One region of the Ruegeria sp. BE1 genome, then DNA from elsewhere that is predicted to be linked to it. Evidence: riboswitches for the same ligand, from Rfam matches in the RefSeq annotation. Region 1 holds a riboswitch; the other holds the start of a gene.

Region 1 (9,989 bases):
GAGACGGTGGCCACACCCGCGCCGCTATCGCGAAACGCCTGTTCCAGAATGGCAGGGCTGGGATATTGCGCCGTGCCCAGCATCAGCGGGTTAGGCAATTCGGTGCCGTAAAACTGTTTCATCCTCAGCCCCCCTGCATCGGCGCAAGGATTTCGACCCGGTCGCCATCTGCCAATCTGTGGGCAATACGCAGGCTCGACGGTACGAATTCTTCGTTCACCGCCGTTGCGACCCGCCCCGAGACTCCGCGTTCCACCAGCAGTTCCGCTAATGTTAGAGCCTGAATTTCCTGGGGTTCACCATTAAGCACGATCTTCATCGACCATCTCCGAATGTTTGTTGTCCAGCGCCAGATCCGCCACACCCTGCGCCAGCGCCGGGGCCAGCAGATACCCGTGGCGGTACAGGCCATTGGCATAGATCGTGCGCCCCAGCCGCCGAATACGCGGCAGGTTGTCGGGAAAGGTCGGGCGCAGATCGACGCCGATCTCCAGCACCTCGGCCTCTCCGAATGCGGGGTTGAGCGCATAGGCCGCGCTGAGCAATTCCAGCATCGACCGCGCAGTGATGCGGCTGCTGTCCTCACTTTCGATCATCGTGGCGCCCAGCATGTAGATGCCCTCGCCTCGTGGCACGATGTACAGCGGCATCCTGGGGTGGAGCAGACGTACAGGCCGGGTCAGAGAGACATCGGGGCAGCGGATCACAAGCATCTCACCCTTCACGCCGCGCAGATCGTGCAGCACCTCGCGCGCGTGCAGCCCACGACAATCAATCGCGTTTTCCAGCCGCGCCGGGGCGAGCTTGCGATGAAATTCGACACCGTGGTTCAGCAGGTGAGCGTACAGGTCCCGCAACGCCTGACGCGGGTCGAGATGCGCCTCATCTGCGAAATACAGCGCCTTGGTGAAGCCATGCAAATCAGGCTCTAACTGGGCTATTTCGTGGGATTCAACCTCGCCAAACCCCTCGGTCCGGCGCCCAAAACGGCGCAGGTCGGGTAAGTCACGCGGGTTGGCCACAACCAGTGTTCCGCGCCGCTGAACCGAAGTGTGCCTTGCCCACCACTCCAACGCGGTCTGCCCTAGACGCAAAACAGGCTCCTCGGCGCTTTCGAACTCACACCACGGGGCCAGCATGCCCCCGGCCCACCACGAGCACCCATGCGGACCCGGCGGGCCAGCAGGATCAAAGACCTGTACCTTCGCGCCCCGAGACACCAGCTCGGTCGCGACGGCCAGACCTGCGACGCCCGCGCCTAAGACCGACCAGACCGTCACGCAGGCCAAACCTGATGAAAGTGATGAACCGGCCCGTGACCATTGCCAATCTTCAACTCATCCGCCCGGGCGATCGCCCCCTGCAGATAGCGATGCGCCTGACCAACGGCGTCAACCAACCCAAGCCCCTGCGCCAGTCCTGCCGCAATAGACGAGGACAACGTGCAGCCCGTGCCGTGGGTGTTTCGCGTTGCGCGCCGGGGGGCCGTGAATTCAGCGACCAGCCCTGTGGGCTCGATCAACAGGTCATAGCAAATCTCGCCACGCCCATGGCCGCCTTTCATCAACACCGAACCCGCCCCCAAGGCGCACAGGGCCAGGCCCTGATCAATCATCTGTTCGGGTGTTTCCGCGACACGGCAGTCCAACAGGCAGGCGGCCTCGGGGAGATTGGGGGTCAACACGGCGGCCCGAGGCAGCAGGACATCCCGCAATGTCTGAACCGCTTCCTGCGCCAGTAAGGCGTCGCCCGACTTGGCGATCATCACCGGGTCCAACACGACAGGCCCTTCAAACCCGGCAATCGCATCCGCAACCGTTTGGATAATTTCAGGCGTTGCCAGCATACCGATCTTGATCGCGTTCACGTTCAGATCGGTCAGAACCGCATCGATCTGGGCCGTGACCACATCAAGCGGTATCCCATGCACCGCCGTCACAGCCTGCGTGTTTTGCGCGGTTACGGCGGTGATCACGCTGGCACCATAGACACCCAGGGCAGACATCGCCTTGAGGTCCGCCTGTATCCCGGCCCCGCCGCCACTGTCCGAGCCCGCAATAGTCAGGGCAATATGCGCCATATCGTTGCTCCATCATCAATGGGCAACGCAGCATGGAAAACGTCTGTTCGCGCTAGACCGTTCCCTACGCCGGTATTGCCCGGATCAGGTTCGATGGGTTAGCGCATTCACGCCTCTCAGCCCTTTGATCAAGGCACCCCAACGGTTGGGCGGACCATCTCAGGCGCAGTGAAAATATTCAAGGGGATTTTGCGAGGCTCTGCCTCGCGCTCCGGGATATTTTCAGCCAGATGAAGTGCGGATCCCCTGTTTCATCTGGCTATAAATATCCCGGGGGAGTCGCCCGCAGGGCGGCGGGGGCAGAGCCCCCTACCCGGCGTCTCAGCCCTTCATACCGTCCCAAAAGGATTTGACGGATGAGAAAAAGCTTTTGGATTCCGGGTGGTTATCTTCGCCCAGATCATCAAACTCTTTCAACAGTTCTTTCTGACGGCTGGTCAGGTTCACCGGCGTTTCGACGGCCAGTTCGATGAACATGTCGCCAATGCCACCGCCGCGCAGCGCAGGCATACCTTTGCCGCGCAGGCGCATCTGGCGACCTGACTGGCTGCCGGCCGGGATTTGCACGCGGCCGCGACCGCCGTCGATGGTCGGAACCTCGATCGAACCGCCCAATGCTGCTTTGGCCATGCTGACCGGCACGCGGCAGTAAAGGTTCACGCTGTCGCGTTCGAACAGTTTGTGATCCGAGACTTCCACAAAGATATAGAGATCACCCGGAGGGCCACCGCGCATTCCGGCCTCACCCTCACCCGCCAAGCGAATGCGGGTTCCGGTTTCGACACCGGCGGGAATGTTTACGGACAGGGCGCGTTCTTTTTCCACGCGGCCCGCACCGTTGCAGGATTTACAGGGGTTCTTGATGATCTGACCCAGGCCGGAACAGGTCGGGCAGGTGCGCTCAACCGTAAAGAATCCCTGCTGCGCGCGGACCTTGCCCATACCGGAACAAGTCGGACAAGTAACAGGCTCAACGCCGCCTTCGGCACCCGTGCCATCACAGGCCGAACAGGCCACGGCGGCAGGTACGCTGATGGTTTTCTGCAGGCCCGAGAACGCCTCTTCCAGCGTCACACGCAGGTTATAGCGCAGGTCCGAGCCACGCGCGGCGCGACGTCCGCCACCGGCACCGCCGCGTTGACCACCCATGAAATCGCCGAACAGATCGTCAAACACGTCCGAAAAGGCGCTTGAGAAATCACCCTGGCCAAATCCAGCGCCGGGACGGCCACCGCCGCCCATGCCATTTTCGAACGCAGCATGGCCAAAGCGGTCATAGGCCGCCTTTTTGTCCGCATCGCGCAGCACATCATAGGCCTCATTGGCCTCTTTGAACTGCGCCTCGGCATCCGGGTTGTCCTTGTTGCGGTCAGGATGCAACTCTTTGGCTTTCTTGCGAAAACCCTTTTTGATCTCGTCCGCTGATGCGCCCTTGGATACGCCGAGCACATCATAGTAGTCGCGTTTTGACATCAGTGTTTCCTTCTGCCTCAACGTAATCGGGCCGGCCCGGCGAGCGGACCGGCCCAAATTGGCCCGGTTACCCGTTAGTTACGTTTGTCGTCGTCCAGATCTTCGAATTCGGCGTCGACAATGTCATCATCGCCCGGCGCGGCATCTGCTGCGGCCGGTTCGTCATCCGCCTCTTCGGACTGCGACTTGTAGATCGCCTCGCCCAGCTTCATCGCGGCCTCAGTCACGTTCTGGATGCCCGACTTGATCTTGTCGGCATTCTCGGTTTCCAGCTCATCCTTCAGCGCGGCAATGGCCAGCTCGATCGCTTCGATGGTGGTCGGATCGACCTTGTCGGCATGCTCTTCCATCGACTTCTCGGTCGAGTGGATGAGGCTTTCGGCCTGGTTCTTGGCATCCACCAGCTCGCGGCGTTCCTTGTCTGCCTCGGCGTTTTCCTCGGCGTCCTTGACCATCTTGTCGATATCTTCGTCCGACAGACCGCCCGATGCCTGGATGGTGATCTTCTGCTCTTTGCCGGTGCCTTTGTCCTTGGCCGAAACCGAGACAATGCCGTTGGCGTCGATGTCAAAAGTCACCTCGATCTGAGGCATGCCGCGCGGTGCGGGCGGGATGTCTTCGAGGTTGAACTGACCCAGGATCTTGTTGTCCGCGGCCATTTCACGCTCACCCTGGAACACCCGGATGGTCACGGCGTTCTGGTTATCCTCGGCGGTCGAGAAGACCTGAGACTTTTTGGTCGGGATGGTGGTGTTGCGGTCGATCAGGCGGGTGAACACGCCACCCAGCGTTTCGATCCCCAGCGACAGCGGGGTCACGTCCAGCAGAACAACGTCTTTGACGTCGCCTTGCAGAACGCCGGCCTGAATGGCGGCGCCCATGGCAACCACTTCGTCCGGGTTCACGCCTTTGTGGGGCTCTTTACCGAAGAATTTGGTGACCTCTTCGATCACTTTCGGCATCCGGGTCATACCACCAACCAGAACAACCTCGTCCACGTCGCTGGCCGACAGACCCGCGTCTTTCAGAGCAGCCGCACAGGGCTTCATCGACTTCTTGATCAGGTCCGAGACCAGCGATTCCAGCTTGGCACGGGTCAGTTTCATGACCATGTGCAGCGGCTGACCGTTCGAGCCCATCGAGATGAACGGCTGGTTGATTTCGGTCTGCGAGGTCGAGGACAGCTCGATCTTGGCTTTTTCAGCAGCTTCTTTCAGACGCTGCAGGGCCATCTTGTCCGCAGACAGATCGACACCGTGTTCTTTTTTGAACTCATCCGCCAGATAGTTGACGATGCGCATGTCAAAGTCTTCACCACCCAGGAAGGTGTCGCCGTTGGTCGATTTGACCTCGAACAAACCGTCGTCGATTTCCAGAATGGTCACGTCGAAAGTACCGCCACCAAGGTCATAAACCGCGATGGTTTGGGTTTCTTCTTTGTCCAGACCATAGGCCAGAGCCGCCGCTGTCGGTTCGTTGATGATCCGCAGCACTTCGAGACCGGCGATTTTACCGGCGTCTTTGGTGGCCTGACGCTGTGCGTCGTTGAAATAGGCCGGAACCGTGATGACGGCCTGCGTGACTTCCTCACCCAGATAGCTCTCGGCGGTTTCCTTCATCTTGCCCAGAGTGAAGGCCGAGATCTGGCTTGGGGAGTACTTGTCGCCACGGGCCTGAACCCATGCGTCGCCATTGCCGCCATCGACGATGGCATACGGCACCATTTTCTTGTCTTTTTCGACTTCGGCATCATCCACACGACGACCGATCAGGCGCTTGACGCCGAAAATCGTGTTGTCGGGGTTGGTGACCGCCTGACGCTTTGCAGGCTGACCGACCAGACGCTCATCTTCGGTGAAGGCGACGATCGAGGGCGTGGTCCGCGCCCCTTCGGCATTTTCGATGACCTTCGGCTGCGAGCCGTCCATGATGGCCACGCACGAGTTGGTGGTCCCGAGATCAATCCCGATTACTTTTCCCATATGTTCAATCCCTTTCTCTTCAAGGCGATGTCCGAGGTCCGAACCCGTTATGGCACCCGGCCCCGATCTGATTTGCGCAAGGGCCCTACACCGTCGCGCGTCCCGGCGTATATAAGGGCGGGACGAATGGCCTGCAAGCGTTGTAAATCGCAGGTTTTCGGGAATCTGTGGCCTTTTTCGGCAAGGTTTTGGCAAGGATCGGGGAATCTTGGATGGCGCGGCTGAATTTACGCGGGTTTGACATTCACAAAGCGTATCTGGATGGCGCAGCGCAGGCCCGTCTGATTGACCTGTTGCGTCCGATTCTGAAAACCGCGCCGCTGTTTCGCCCGATCACGCCTTCGGGCAAGGAAATGTCGGTACGGATGACTTCGGCCGGGGCATTGGGGTGGGTCACCGACCGGGCCGGGTATCGGTATCAGCCGCAGCATCCCAAAGGCGCGGCGTGGCCCGCGATCCCCGCCCCCATCCTGGACCTTTGGCGCAACCTTGCCAGCACGGAACGCGATCCCGATTGCTGTTTGATCAACTACTACGGCGAAGGGGCCCGAATGGGGTTGCATCAGGATAAGGATGAGGCCGATTTTTCCTGGCCCGTCCTGTCAATCTCACTGGGGGATGACGCGTTGTTTCGCATCGGCAACCAGACCCGCGGCGGCAAGACCGAGTCGATCTGGCTCAGCTCGGGTGATGTGGTGATCATGGGCGGACCGGCGCGGCTGACCTATCACGGTGTTGACCGTATCCGGTTCGGATCGTCCAAGCTTTTGCCAAAAGGCGGACGGATCAACCTGACCCTGCGTGTGGCAAACTAGCGCCGCGCGCTCCAGCTTTGAGAGATGTGCTGGCGTGAAAAGAAAATGCCCAGCAAGCCGATCAGCAACAGCGCCAGACCCACCCATAGCGCATATTCCCAGCTGGAGTTTCGCGGAAAGTAGTTCCGAAACACAAAGCCGCGGCACTGATCAATAATGTGGAACAGTGGGTTCCAGGCAAACATCGCCAACGTGGCCCCGCCCAGCGCATTCCCCAAAAACATCTTACCCGAAAAGATCATGTTCAGGCGGCGATAGATGTTACTGATGATGGTGGCCGCAGTCGGAAACCAGGGTGTCAGGGCCATTAGCACGATACCGACCGAACATCCGGTGAACCAAGACAGGATCATCATGCCAAACGCGCCGCCCGGATCCTGTATCTCAAGCGGCGCAACGATCACGCTGTACAGGCTGAGGATGATGAACACCGTCATAATCTGTGTGTATAGGGTTGCGAACGCGGTCGCCAACAACATCACCATCATATTCATTGGTGAATGCAGCATCATCGGATTGCCACCTGTGCTGACCCCGGCAACAGCAGAGACGGATTTTATGTGCATCAGGAAAAGAAAGACACCCGACAGCAAATACAGGATAAATTCGCCCCGGACGCGGGAAATACGCGGTCCCATAAAGGACATGATCGCGTAAAACACTGCAACCATGACCAGAACCTGAAGAATGTTGATCAGAATCGCCAGCAATGCATTGCTGTGGCTTGAACGAATGTTTCGAACAACCGCGTGAAAAATCAGCTCAAGCGTTGTGAACGCACCGCCCAGCAGAGATTGGTTTCGCTTAAACTGATACACCCGAAGCGTCTTTCCCGTTTTTTCGCCTGCATCCTGCCACGAATTTCTTGCCGATCCGTAACCCGCGCATCATAAGGCCGTCAGGATATTCTATCAACAAACCACAGGAACGGAGCATTTTTGTGACCTACGACGCCCTCATCCCTGTCATCCGACGTCTGGCCCTGGAAGCGGGGGATAAGATCATGGAGATTTATGAGGCAGATGATTTCGACGTCAAAGTCAAATCCGATGCCAGCCCCGTGACCGAAGCGGATGAAGCCGCAGATGCGCTGATTTCAGCCGGGCTGCGCGCCGCTTTCCCCGACATCCTGTTGGTGACCGAGGAACAGGCCGCTTCGCATTCCGAAAAAGGCGACACGTTCCTGATCGTCGACCCGCTGGACGGCACCAAGGAATTCATCAACCGCCGCGGCGATTTCACGGTAAACATCGCGCTGGTGGAAAATGGTGTACCGACCCGTGGCGTGGTCTATGCCCCGGCCAAGGGGCGCATGTTCTACACGCAGGCCGATGGTCAATCGGTCGAGGAAACTGGCGCGTTGGACAAGGCACAAGCGGGTGAGGTGACACCGATATCAGTCTCTAAACCGGACAATTCGGCGCTGATGATCGTGGCGTCGAAATCGCACCGGGATCAGGCGACCGAGGACTACATCAACAAATATCAGGTGAAAGACAGCAAAAGCGCGGGCTCGTCGCTCAAGTTCTGTCTGGTCGCTACGGGCGAGGCCGATCTGTATCCCCGCGTGGGCCGCACTATGGAGTGGGATACGGCCGCTGGTCACGCCGTTCTGGCCGGTGCAGGTGGCGATGTCGTGCGTTTTGATGACCACACGCCGCTGCGCTACGGCAAAGACGCATATGCAAACCCGTTCTTTATCGCCTACGCTCCGGGTGTTGAGTTGAAGGAGGCCTGATGTCCGTTCTGATCGCCATTCCCGCCCGTTACGCCTCGACCCGCTATCCGGGCAAGCCTCTGGTGCCATTGACCGGGGCCAGTGGCAAAGCGATGACCCTGATCGAACGGTCGTGGCGCGCGGCCTGTTCGGTCGCAGGCGTGGACAAGGTGGTTGTAGCCACAGATGACGACCGCATCCGCGCGGCGTCGGAAGGTTTCGGGGCCGAGGTCGTGATGACCGCGGACACATGCCAGAACGGCACCGAACGCTGCGCCGAAACCCATGCAAATCTGGGCGCGGGCTATGACATCGTGGTCAACCTGCAGGGCGACGCGCCTCTGACGCCGCATTGGTTCGTCGAAGACCTGATCGCGGGCCTGCGGGCCGCGCCTGACGCGGGGGTGGCTACGCCGGTTCTACGCTGTGACGGCGATGCGCTGAACGGTCTGCTGAATGATCGCAAACACGGGCGCGTCGGCGGTACAACTGCCGTCTTCGCCGCCGACCACAGCGCGATGTATTTCTCGAAAGAGGTCGTGCCATATACGGCGCAAACCTATGGTGCGGATGACGACACCCCCGTGTTCCACCACGTCGGCGTCTATGCCTACCGCCCCGATGCGCTGGCTGCCTATCCCACATGGCCCGTCGGCCCGTTGGAGCAGTTGGAAGGGCTGGAACAGCTGCGTTTCATGGAAAACGGGCGCAAAGTTCTGTGCGTCGAGGTCGAAGCCAAAGGCCGCCAGTTCTGGGAGCTGAACAACCCGCAGGACGTGCCCAAGCTTGAGGCGATGATGGCCGTGATGGGCCTTGACTGAATAATATTCCTAGCGGCGTGTTTACCCCCAGTGGACCGGATGCGCCGGATTTCGAAAGTTGGACGTTAAAGTGACTTACATTCTTGTCACCGGCGGTGCCGGATACATCGGATCGCATGCCTGCAAGGCGCTGGCGCAGGCGGGCTATACGCCTGTGACCTATGACAACCTGATCACCGGCTGGCAGGACGCGGTGAAATTTGGCCCCTTTGAACAGGGCGACCTGCTGGACCGCGCCCGTCTGGATGAGGTTTTCGCCAAATACCAACCCGCCGCTGTGATGCATTTCGCCGCCCTCAGCCAGGTGGGTGAGGCGATGTCCGAACCGGGAAAATACTGGAGCAACAACGTCACCGGCTCGCTGTCTCTGATCGAGGCCGCCGTGGCCGCCGGGTGCCTGAACTTTGTCTTTTCATCGACCTGCGCCACCTATGGCGAGCATGACAATGTGGTGCTGGATGAAGACACTCCGCAGGAGCCGCTGAACGCTTATGGCGCTTCGAAACGAGCTATCGAAGACATCCTGCGTGATTTTCAGGCCGCTTACGGTCTGAACCATGTGATCTTTCGCTATTTCAACGTGGCCGGGGCCGACCCCGAGGGCGAGGTCGGGGAATTCCACCGCCCCGAGACGCACCTGATCCCACTGATGCTGGACGCGATTGACGGCAAGCGCGACGGGCTGACCGTGTTTGGCACCGACTACGACACGCCCGACGGGACATGTATTCGCGACTATGTGCATGTCTGCGATCTGGTTGACGCCCATGTGCTGGGTCTGAACTGGTTGGAACAAGGCAAAGGCAGCCGCGTGTTCAATCTGGGCACTGGCTCGGGCTTTTCGGTGATGGAGGTCATCGGCCATTCCAAATCCGTCACCAACCGCGAGGTGCCCTATTCCATCGGCCCCCGCCGCGCGGGCGACTGTACCAAGCTGGTGTCGGGGTCCGTCCGCGCCGGGCAAGAGCTGGGCTGGCAGCCAAAAAGATCAACGTTAGAGACGATGATCGGCGACGCCTGGCGCTGGCACCAGAACGGCAATTACGAGAAGTGAGCCGCCGGTGAGAAGCCCCGCAACCGACCCTCTTCCCCCCATCGGGT
Region 2 (9,989 bases), on a different contig from region 1:
TCGTTCCAGTTCCATATGGGTGCGCACCAGTTCGCCCGGGTTGGTCTGCGCCGCCAGCAGAGACAATTCGCCACACAGCACCGTCCCGGCACATAATGCCGCCAGCCTGCGGGCATTGTCGCCTTCGTCCCGGTCGTCCTTGCAGCCCATCTGCTGCAGATTATCCTCGACCTGATCATTGCCCTTGCCCGCACCGACCGAGCCGACAATCAGGTTCGGCAGGGTGCACGAGAAATACAGATCCTCGCCCCGCGCCTCGCAATGCACGATACCCTGGCTGCCTTCGATGATATTGGCCGCGTCCTGTCCGGTGGCCAGATAGAAGGCCAGCAGCATATTGGCGAAATGGGCATTGGCGCTGCGCAGCGATCCGGCCAAATTGCCGCCAACAAAGTTCTTCTCGATGTTCAGCGTCACCATCTGTTCCGGCGTTGTGCGCAGCATGCGCCGCAACAGACGGCCCGGAATCTCGATCTCGGCAATCACGTATTTGCCACGCCCCAGCAGCCCGTTCACCGCCGAGGTTTTCTTGTCCGTGCAGAAATTGCCCGAGATCGACGCATAGGACAGCTCGGGGTTGTCCGCCAGAACCCAGTTCAGCACCGCCTCGGCCGCCTTGGTCACCATATTGTGACCCGAGGCATCCCCGGTGGAACACTCGATCCGGATATACAGCAGGTTGCCGGCGATCTGGCGATTCAGTTTGATCAGACGGGCAAAGCGGCTGGTTGAGGCGACGATTTGCGCGACTGTCTCAGTCTGCGTCTCGATCCGCTGCCAGGCGCGATGGGCCGAGGCCGCATCCTGCCCGCGCACGGCGATCGAACGCGTCATGCGTTCATCCACCAGTGTGACCTGAATCCCTCCGGCGTGGCGCGACACGCCTGCCCCGCGCGCCGTCGAAGGCCAAAGCGGCGTCTCATAAGTGGCCAGAGGCACCGAGACCTCACCGGAAACCAGATCCCCCTTGAACAGAATAGGCCCAACCCATTGGGTTGGAATCGGGGTCACGAACGAAGACTTGGTGCGCACCTGGCTTCCCTTTTTGTCGTATCTTTCATCACAAACGGTCCGACCCGATGCAGGGCATCGTCAGACGTGACCGCTTATGTCAGACTGCGAAACGCAATCATAGTGGCCGTGGCAGTAATCCCAACCGCTAAAATGCGCCAATGTCAGCGACATAATATCATCATGGCCCAGACGCAGCCGAACCAGGGCGGGGCGGTCGGGGAATCAGGGGGCCTGGTGGGTATTGCCCCGCGCTGACACGCTGCAATGCGCAAAATTTGGATTTTCCCTGACGGGGTTTCTGTGATTGTCTCGGCCCGACTCTTGCCCCAACGGCACAACAAACCCGCACAAAACAGGAGAGCACATGTCAGATCACGGATATGAATCGGGGCGTTTGAACCTGCCCTTTGTCGGCATCGCCACGTTTGGCAAAAAACCTTACGTGGCCGACTGGGATCAGATTGACGCCGACGTAGCCATCCTAGGCGCGCCGTTTGATTTCGGATGCCAGTATCGCTCGGGCGCGCGGTTCGGGCCACGGGCGGTGCGCGAGGCATCGACCCTATTCAGCTTTGGCCACGCCGGGGCCTATGATCATGAGGATGACGCCACCTATCTGGGCGGCGATGTGCGGATCGTCGATCTGGGCGATGCCGATATCATTCACACCAAGACCCGCGAAAGCCATGCCAATATCGAATACGGGGTGAAGAAAATCCTCGATGCGGGGGCTCTGCCCGTGACCATCGGCGGCGATCACTCGGTCAATATCCCCTGCATCCGCGCCTTTGCTGACGATTGCGACAAGAACGGTCCGATCCACGTGGTGCAGATCGACGCGCATCTGGATTTCGTCGATGAACGCCACGGCGTGACCGAGGGGCACGGCAACCCGATGCGGCGCGCGATTGAACAGGATTACGTTTCGGGCATGACGCAGCTGGGCATCCGCAACGTGTCCTCAACCGCGAAAGAGGGGTATGACGACGCCCGCGCCCGCGGCTCGGATATTCTGTCGGTGCGGCAGGTGCGCAAACTGGGCACAGACGGCGTGCTGGACCGCATCCCGCAGGGCGCGCGGTACTATGTCACCATCGATATTGATGCCTTTTGTCCCTCAATCGCGCCGGGCACCGGCACGCCCAGCCATGGCGGGTTTCTGTACTATGACGTGCTGGAAATCCTGCAGGGGCTGGCCAAGCGCGGCGACGTGGTGGGCATTGATCTGGTCGAGGTCGCCCCGGCCTACGACCAGACCGAAAGCACGCAGATTCTGGCGGCACAGCTTTTGCTGAACTTTCTGGGTTTCATCTTTCACCACCGCCGCTAGCGGTCAGCCCAGATAGGCGCGCAGGCTGGGCGGCGGGTTGTCAAACAGCTGCGCGGTCGGGGCTGGCGCATGGGCGCAGCCCTCGGCCACCAATACCGTCTGATCGGCAATGCGGCGTGCGTCCTGCGGATCATGACTGACCATCAACAGGGTCGTGCCCGTCTCGGCCAGCAGTCGGGCAACAAGGTCCAGCATCTCGGTCTTCAGCGCGGGCCCCAGCGCCGCAAAGGGTTCGTCCAGCAACAGCATGTTTCGGCGCTGCACCAATACCCGCGCCAGCGCGACGCGGCTTTGCTGCCCACCGGATAATTCCGCCGGTTTCCGCTCGCCATAATCGGGCAGGCCGACGCGGGTCAGAGCCGTCTGAACCTGCGCGTTTTCCGCCTCTGACAGCCGCCCATTGGGGCGCAGCCCAAGGGCCACGTTCTGCTCAACTGTCAGATGCGGAAACAGATTGCCATCCTGAAACAGCATCGCCAAAGGACGCTTGCCCGGCGCAAGGTCGGAAATCCGCACCCCATCCCATAGGATTTGCCCGTCTGAGAGGTCGCGAAACCCGGCAATCGCCTCAAGCAGTGTGGATTTTCCGGCCCCCGAAGGGCCGACAATCGCCACGCTGGCCCCGGCGGGAACCGAGAAATCGGCCTGCAGCGCAAAGCCGCCATTCTGCACACTGCAGCGCTCAAGTTTCAGCATGCGCCCGTCCCCCTCGGTCCAAAAGCCAGAATGCGCCCATCGACAGTATCAGCAACAACAGCGCCGCACCCGCCGCCGCCTGCATCTGATAGGCGCCCATCAAGCGGTAAATCTGCAAGGGCAGCGTGGCAATCTGCGGGTCGGCAAACAGGGCGATCACCCCAAGATCCCCCATCGACAGCGCTGCCGCCAGCCCTGCCGCAAACCGGATTTGCGGTCGCATCCGGGGCAGAAGAACGCGGGTGAAAAACACCCATTTACCCATATCGAGAGACAGCGCCAGCCGCCCGTGGCGGTCAACCACATCCCGCGCGGCAGGCACCAGAATGCGCAGGGCAAAGGGCAAAGCCATCACCGCATTCACCAACGCCGTCACCGGCAGTGCCAGCGTCGTGGGGTTCGCCACCGGGCGGATCAGGATGAACAGCCCGGTGCCAATCACCAAAGGTGAGGCCGCCAGCCCCAGAATGCCGCTCAGCTCAACAATGCCATGACGCCCGGTCGCCACCGCCATCGCCATGGGCAGGGCCAGCATCAGCAGCACCATCGTGCTGGCCGCCGCCACCAGAACCGAGATCACCGCCGCGCGAAACACCAGCGCCGGCATCTCGAACACCCCGGCAATGCCCGAGATCGCCACCGCCGCCAGTGGCAACAGCAGGAACCCCGCAGCCGCCACGATCCAGACGGCATCAAGAACCGGCGCGCCACCATCCCAGCGGCGAATGGCCCGGTCCAGCCCGGCCCCGAATCCGTCGCCGCGTGAGAATTTCAGCGCCGCCAGCGCGGCAGCGGCGGTCAGGGCCAGTTGCAATCCCGACAACAACGCCGCGCGGCCCAGATCGAAATCATAGGTAAACGCCTGATAGATCGCCAGTTCCAGCGTCGTGGCGCGCGGCCCGCCGCCCAATGTCAGAGCGACGGCAAAACTGGTCAGGCATATCGCAAAGATCACCGCCAAGACACCCGGCAGAATGCGGCGCAGCATCGGCCATTCGATCAGACGGAACATGGCCCAGCCGTCACAGCCCAGCTGCGCAGCCAGCCGAAACCGTTCCGCCGGAACCTCTTGCCACGCCTGCAGGATCAGCCGCGTGGCCAGCGGCAGGTTGAAAAACACATGGGCCAGCACCACCCCGTGCAGCCCATAGATGCGGATCGGCGGCAGGCCAAAGACGCCCAACAGCTCGGAAATCCAGCCCGCCCGGCCAAAGACCTGCAACAGCCCGAGAATGGCGACAATGACCGGCAGAATGAAAGGCGCGCCCAACAGCGCGATCAACACCCGCCGCCCGGCAAACCGCCGCCGGGCCAGGGCGCGCGCCACCGGAATGGCCAGCGCGGCGCTGAACAGCGCGGACAGAACCGCCTGAACCAAGGTGAACCGCAACGCGGCCCAGTCCGAGGGTCCGAACCCGCCCGCCGCCTCGGCGCGCAGGCCCACGGCGGCCAATGTCCCAAGGATCAGCGCGGCCACCAAAGCCGCCGCGCCAATGCCCGGCCATGGGCTTACTGGCTGAGCGCGCTCAGCCATTCCGCCAGCGCCTGATCCCGCACCGCGGCGGCCTCATCCGGGGTGAACAGCAGCGATTTCTCGGGCACGATCAGGGTGTCGAACCCTTCGGGCAGCCCGTCAGCCGGGGTCACGGCCGGATACATCCAGTTGGTCGTGGGAATGATCTGCTGGAATGCGTCCGAGACCATGAAGTTCAGGAACTGATCGGCCAGTTCCGGCTGATCGCTGTTGGCCAGTTTCGCCGCCACTTCGACCTGCATGTAATGGCCTTCGTCAAAGGCCGCTGCCGCCTTGCTGGCATCTTCCTCAGCGATCAGATGATAGGCGGGTGAGGTGGTATAGCTGAGGACCATGTCGGCCTCACCCTCAAGGAACAGGCCATACGCTTCGGACCAGCCTTTGGTCACGGTGACGATATTGTCAGCCAGACCTTCCCACATGTCCTCGGCCTCATCGCCATAGGCGGCATGCACCCACAGCAATAACCCCAGACCGGGGGTGGATGAACGCGGGTCCTGAATGATGATCTTGGTGTCGCTCTTGGCCAGTTCCGCGAAATTCGCAGGGGCCGCCGCATCCGCGTTGTGGACAAATGCGAAATAGCCCCAGTCATAGGGGGCGAAAACCTCATCGGTCCATTCGATCGGCAGGTCATACTCGGCGCTGACCCCGCTGGGCGCAAACAGGCCGGTGTCCTTGGCGGCGTTGATCAGGTTGGTGTCCAGACCCAGCACCACATCCGCGTCCGAGGTTTCACCCTCAAGCCGGATGCGCGACAGCAGGGCGGCGCCGTCCTCAACGCCCACAAGGTTCAGCGTACAGTCGCAGATCGCCTCAAACGCCTCTTTGACCTGCGGGCCCGGGCCCCAGTCCGAGACAAAGCTGTCATAGGTATACACGGTCAGCTGAGGTTTATCGGCGGCCACCGCCGTAGTCGCGCTCAGAAGTCCCGCAGCAATCATCAGATGTTTCATGTCATCCTCCATTGCGGCGAGAGGGCAAGGATGGATGGATCCGACACCTTTCCCTCCGCCGGTTCTAGCCGGTTCAGGTTCAACGGGTTCGCCACTGGCATCTCAGCGTGATTTCGCACGCACCCCGAGGTGAGGGTGTGACTAGGCGGGAATGGGTCGGATTACAACCCTTTCCCCCTGTCCCTACTCTGCCGCGATGGCCTGATCGGATGTGGTGGCCATCGGGGTCCAGTTCAGATCGCCGGTATAGCGCCAGGCCAGTTTGCCCTGCTCATCCATCGCAATCAGATGCAGCCAGCCATTGTCAAACAACGCCCGCACCTGCGGATGACGGCTCAGGATGTCCGACATCGCCTCGCGCGGGGCTTCGATCACCACCGACAGACGCAGCGGATCATGCTGATAGCCCTCGCCATCATGGATCGACTGCCACGGCAAGCCCGGACGGGGCGCGCCGTTGTTGCCCTCGAGCACGCCGATGCCACCGACCACATTGTGCAGCAGCTTGTTGCCGCCGCCAAACAGGCGCGGGGCCACGGTCGAGCCATAATATTGCAGGCTGATCCAGCTGACGACCACCACGGGCGCGGTCATGATCAGCTCCAGCACGCCAAACCCATCATCCTTGCGCCAGTCATAGTTGTGCAGGAACGCCTGCCCCGCCAGATCGGCCCCATCCGTGCGGTGGCGCGGGGCTGCGATAAAGGCGCGGCACCCGGCCAGACCCCATTCGGGGCGGGTTTCGGCCCAGTCCTGCGCCCGGCGCTGAATATCGGAGGCCTTGTCAGCCCTCGGCAGACGCGCGGCGCGTTCGGCCCGCGCAAGCTGCCCAGCAGCCTCCAGCCAGGATTTCAACCGCGCCAGATCACCCGACCCCTTGCCTGCCAGCAAATCCTGCTCATACAGGTGCACCCGGTCGGTCGTGGTGTAATGCATTGCGGCAACAAAGACCGTGTCTTCGGGAATTTTGACCCCCTGTTCGGCCAACCCAGAACGCACTTGCGGGTCGTTCAGCAACCCGGCCAGCAGGCGCGCATTCACGTCACCCGCATGCCCGCCGCAAGCGCCACAATGCAGCGCGCTTTCATGCGGGTTGTTGGTCACATCCGCACCGTGCCCGGCCAGCAATACGATGCGGGCAAAATTGTCGGTCAATGACATCGCCGTCAGCACCGTTTTGGCCATCGTGACCCGCGCGTCCAGATCGATATTGGGGTCCAGCTGCGGTGCGGGATCGACCTTGGCCTTTCCGCCAACACCCAGCGCATCGCGCATCAGCTTGCCCGCATACAATGGCCCCGTCGCCTCGACAAAAGCAAACGAAGACACAGCCGCCAGCTTGAACCGGCCCCAGGCCCGCTTCGCCCGCGCCGTATACCGCCGGGACAGGTCCTTGCCCGCAGACTCCTTGGCCTGAGAACAGACCGAAGGCTGCAACAGAACCGGGCCGTGCAGCTCGGTCACATCCGACCCGGCGGCCTTGTGGGCGCTGGCCAGACCAAAGAACCCGGCAAAACCCAGCGTTTCGATCCCGGTATCCTGCGCCTCAAGCGCGCGGCGGAACACTTCGGACCGCACATCGATGCAGAACGCGGCCTGAACCTGCGCCCGGCCCCCCGACGGGCGTGCCGTGCCCGGCAGCAACCTGTCCGCAAGGGCGCGCTGCTGTGCCCGCTCAGCCGCCTCTTGCAGCACCGCGTCGATGACGAAATCCATATCCGGGGTCACCGGTGACTCATGCGCGGCCATGACCCCGGCCCATTTTTCGCCGATCTGATCCTCGTAGAGGTCCAGCAACGCCTCATCAAACACCATGCGGACGGCCAGCAGCTCGGTCACGGTGTTGTCCGCTTCGCCTTTCAGCTCGGCCTCCCACAGCAGATAGCGCGCGTATTGCGCCCATCCGCCCAGGGTCGTCAGCCAGCGGTGATAGGCGGTGGCCGCGGCATCCGTGCTCAGCCCCAGCCGTTCCGACGACCGGCCAATGGCGCGCCAGTGTGAGCGGTTGGTGCCCGCAACAAACGCCCCAAACCCGCTCAGGCCAAGAATTTCCGGCGTCAGATCGCGCGAGGCAAACTCGCGCCAGGCACTGAACGCGCCGCCCGTGCGGGCCTGCTGCCACAGGGCCTGACCCTGATCGAAATGGCTGGCGGCCCAGATACCGATCCGGTCTTCGATCAGACCGGGCCAGTCGGTGCCAGACACCTCAGCCGCTAATTCAGCCACGGTAGGCAGGGCCACGGGCTGCGGGGCCTCGGCGCCAAGCCCGGTTTTCACATCCTCAAGGCTGGGCGTATTGAACTGCCCAGCAAGGGCTGAGAGCGCATCCAGAATATCGGCCTCGGTGATCTCACCGGCATCCAACTTGGCGGCCCAATGCGCCCGGTCCGGCGTGATCCGCGTGCCCGCAACCCGCGCCAGCCGGGCCGAGGTCACGGCCAGCGGCTCATCCGCCTGACCCAGAAACGGGTTCACGGCAACGTTCGACGACAGCGGGAACAGCGGCGGGATCGCATGGGCGGCAGATTTCGCCTCGGCCACCAGTTCCAGCAGCGGTGCGGGATATGCTTCAAGCTTTGCAAACATCACATCAGTTCCTTTCAGGCTGCGGACCGTCTGGACCAACCGTCCAGAAACTTGTCGAAAATGGCATTGGCATAGAGACCGTTTGACAGATGCACCCGCAGCCCCGCCGCCGCCGGATGCGACGCCCACAGCGGGAAGGTGGCCTGCGCCACGGCAACGAAGCCAAAGCTCAGCAACGCCAGCACGATCAGCGCCCATTCCAGCGGCCCCGGCGCGGGGGTGGCGGGCAAGGCCCCGGCGGTCAGGTGCTGTGCGATGACCTGCAGCGCGAAATAACTGACCGAGGTCACCAGCGCATAAACCACCGTGCGCTGCGTCAACTGGCGCGGCGCGGCATCGGCAAAGCCCTGCGCCAGCAGATAGGCCACGCCAAAGATCAGGATGACGCCAAGGGCGATGGCCTGCACCGATTTGCCGTCAAAACCCAGCACAGTGCCGACCAGCGCATAGATCACGATTGCCGTCCCAAAGGCGCGCAACACATTGCTGGCCGAGGGCACCGCGATCGGTCCGGGGCGGTGGATTGCGGCCACGTTCCTGACCGCCTCGCCCGAGCTGAGGAAAGCATGCGCCTTATACAGCGAATGCGCCACGATATGCAGCAGCGCCAGCGGGAACAGCGCCAGACCGCATTGCATCACCATGAACGCCATCTGCGCAATCGTCGACCACGCCAGAGAGGTCTTGACCGCTGGCTGCGTCAGCATCACCAGCCCGCCGAACAGCGCCGTGAACCCGCCCAGCATCACCAACAGGGCCATCACCCCCGGCGCCACCAGCATCACATCGGCAAAACGGATCAGCAGGAAGCCGCCCGCATTGATCACACCGGCATGCAACAGAGCCGAGACTGGCGTGGGGGCCTCCATCACCTCGGTCAGCCAGCCGTGTACCGGGAACTGGGCCGAGGCCAGCACCGCCGCCACCGCGATCAGCAGCGCTGCGGTCAGGGTCATCCATCCGGCCTGTACCGTGGTCAGGATCGTATGAATATCCGTGGTGCCCATGGCGATGATCAGCAGACCTATGGCCAGCGCCAGCGCGCCCTCGCTCAATCGCGCCACCAGCGCCTTTTTGCGGGCCGCCCGTTGAGCCGTGGCGCGTTCGGGATAGAACAACAGCAGCTTATGCAAGGCCAGGCTGGTTGCAGTCCAGGCCAAAAGCAGCTGGATCAGGTTCCCTGACATCACCAGCAAAAGGACCGAGGCCAGCGTCAGCGCCATCCATTTCGTGAACGTCCCCTGCCGCGCCTCACCATCCATATAGGTGGCCGAATAGCGCAACACGATCCAGCCGATAAAGCTGACCAGCACCAGCATCACCGCGCTGACCGCATCCAACCGGACCGACAGCCCAACCCCAAGCAGCCCGATCAGGCCCGAGGTTCCGGGGCCAAAGACCACCAGCAGGGTTGCAGAGATACCCGCCACCAGAAAGGCAGCGAACGCCGCCGCCTCGGCAATCTGCGGCACGCGCCCCGGGCGCAGGCCCGGATGACGCCCGGCATGGATCGCAGCAGCGATCAGGATCAGCGGGCTGAGAAGGGGCAGAAAAAGGTAGAACATGGTGACGGTCCCTGGATCATCGGTTTGGGACAGTCAGTTAGGACAGATTCTTTGCCGTTAAAAATACATTGTTCTATCAGTATCATTCTATTATTTAGAACGATATGCCTTTGAACTATCATCACCTGCGCTATTTCTGGGCCGTGGCCCATGACGGCAACCTGACCCGAACGGCGCAGCGGCTGAACCTGTCGCAATCGGCCCTGTCGGTGCAGATCAAACAGCTTGAGGAACGGCTGGGCCATGATCTGTTTGAACGCCGCGGGCGGCAGCTTTACCTGACCGAGGCCGGGCGTATCGCGCTGGAC

Evidence for each region. A riboswitch is a leader RNA that binds a small molecule or an ion and turns the genes downstream of it on or off. The one in region 1 is predicted to bind thiamine pyrophosphate.
Region 2: it holds a riboswitch for thiamine pyrophosphate, as region 1 does, so the genes downstream of both, thiB (thiamine ABC transporter substrate binding subunit) here and thiD (bifunctional hydroxymethylpyrimidine kinase/phosphomethylpyrimidine kinase) in region 1, are expected to answer to the same signal.

Annotation. Positions count from the first base shown of each region.
Region 1 covers NZ_JBQFTY010000003.1:75,653-85,641, reverse strand. Annotated here, with positions in the region: gene ACR0J5_RS10505 (thiazole synthase) at 1-122, opposite strand, end outside; gene thiS (sulfur carrier protein ThiS) at 125-319, opposite strand; gene ACR0J5_RS10495 (FAD-dependent oxidoreductase) at 303-1,280, opposite strand; gene thiD (bifunctional hydroxymethylpyrimidine kinase/phosphomethylpyrimidine kinase) at 1,277-2,080, opposite strand; TPP riboswitch at 2,125-2,231, opposite strand; gene dnaJ (molecular chaperone DnaJ) at 2,402-3,553, opposite strand; gene dnaK (molecular chaperone DnaK) at 3,628-5,535, opposite strand; gene ACR0J5_RS10475 (alpha-ketoglutarate-dependent dioxygenase AlkB family protein) at 5,748-6,350, shown strand; gene ACR0J5_RS10470 (ABC transporter permease) at 6,347-7,168, opposite strand; gene cysQ (3'(2'),5'-bisphosphate nucleotidase CysQ) at 7,291-8,088, shown strand; gene ACR0J5_RS10460 (3-deoxy-manno-octulosonate cytidylyltransferase) at 8,088-8,888, shown strand; gene galE (UDP-glucose 4-epimerase GalE) at 8,959-9,942, shown strand.
Region 2 covers NZ_JBQFTY010000004.1:398,943-408,931, reverse strand. Annotated here, with positions in the region: gene ACR0J5_RS14745 (hydroxymethylglutaryl-CoA reductase) at 1-1,032, opposite strand, end outside; gene fni (type 2 isopentenyl-diphosphate Delta-isomerase) at 1-1, opposite strand, end outside; gene speB (agmatinase) at 1,379-2,344, shown strand; gene ACR0J5_RS14735 (thiamine ABC transporter ATP-binding protein) at 2,348-3,040, opposite strand; gene ACR0J5_RS14730 (thiamine/thiamine pyrophosphate ABC transporter permease ThiP) at 3,027-4,574, opposite strand; gene thiB (thiamine ABC transporter substrate binding subunit) at 4,550-5,530, opposite strand; TPP riboswitch at 5,563-5,667, opposite strand; gene ACR0J5_RS14720 (YbcC family protein) at 5,714-8,116, opposite strand; gene ACR0J5_RS14715 (proton-conducting transporter transmembrane domain-containing protein) at 8,131-9,681, opposite strand; gene ACR0J5_RS14710 (LysR family transcriptional regulator) at 9,786-9,989, shown strand, end outside.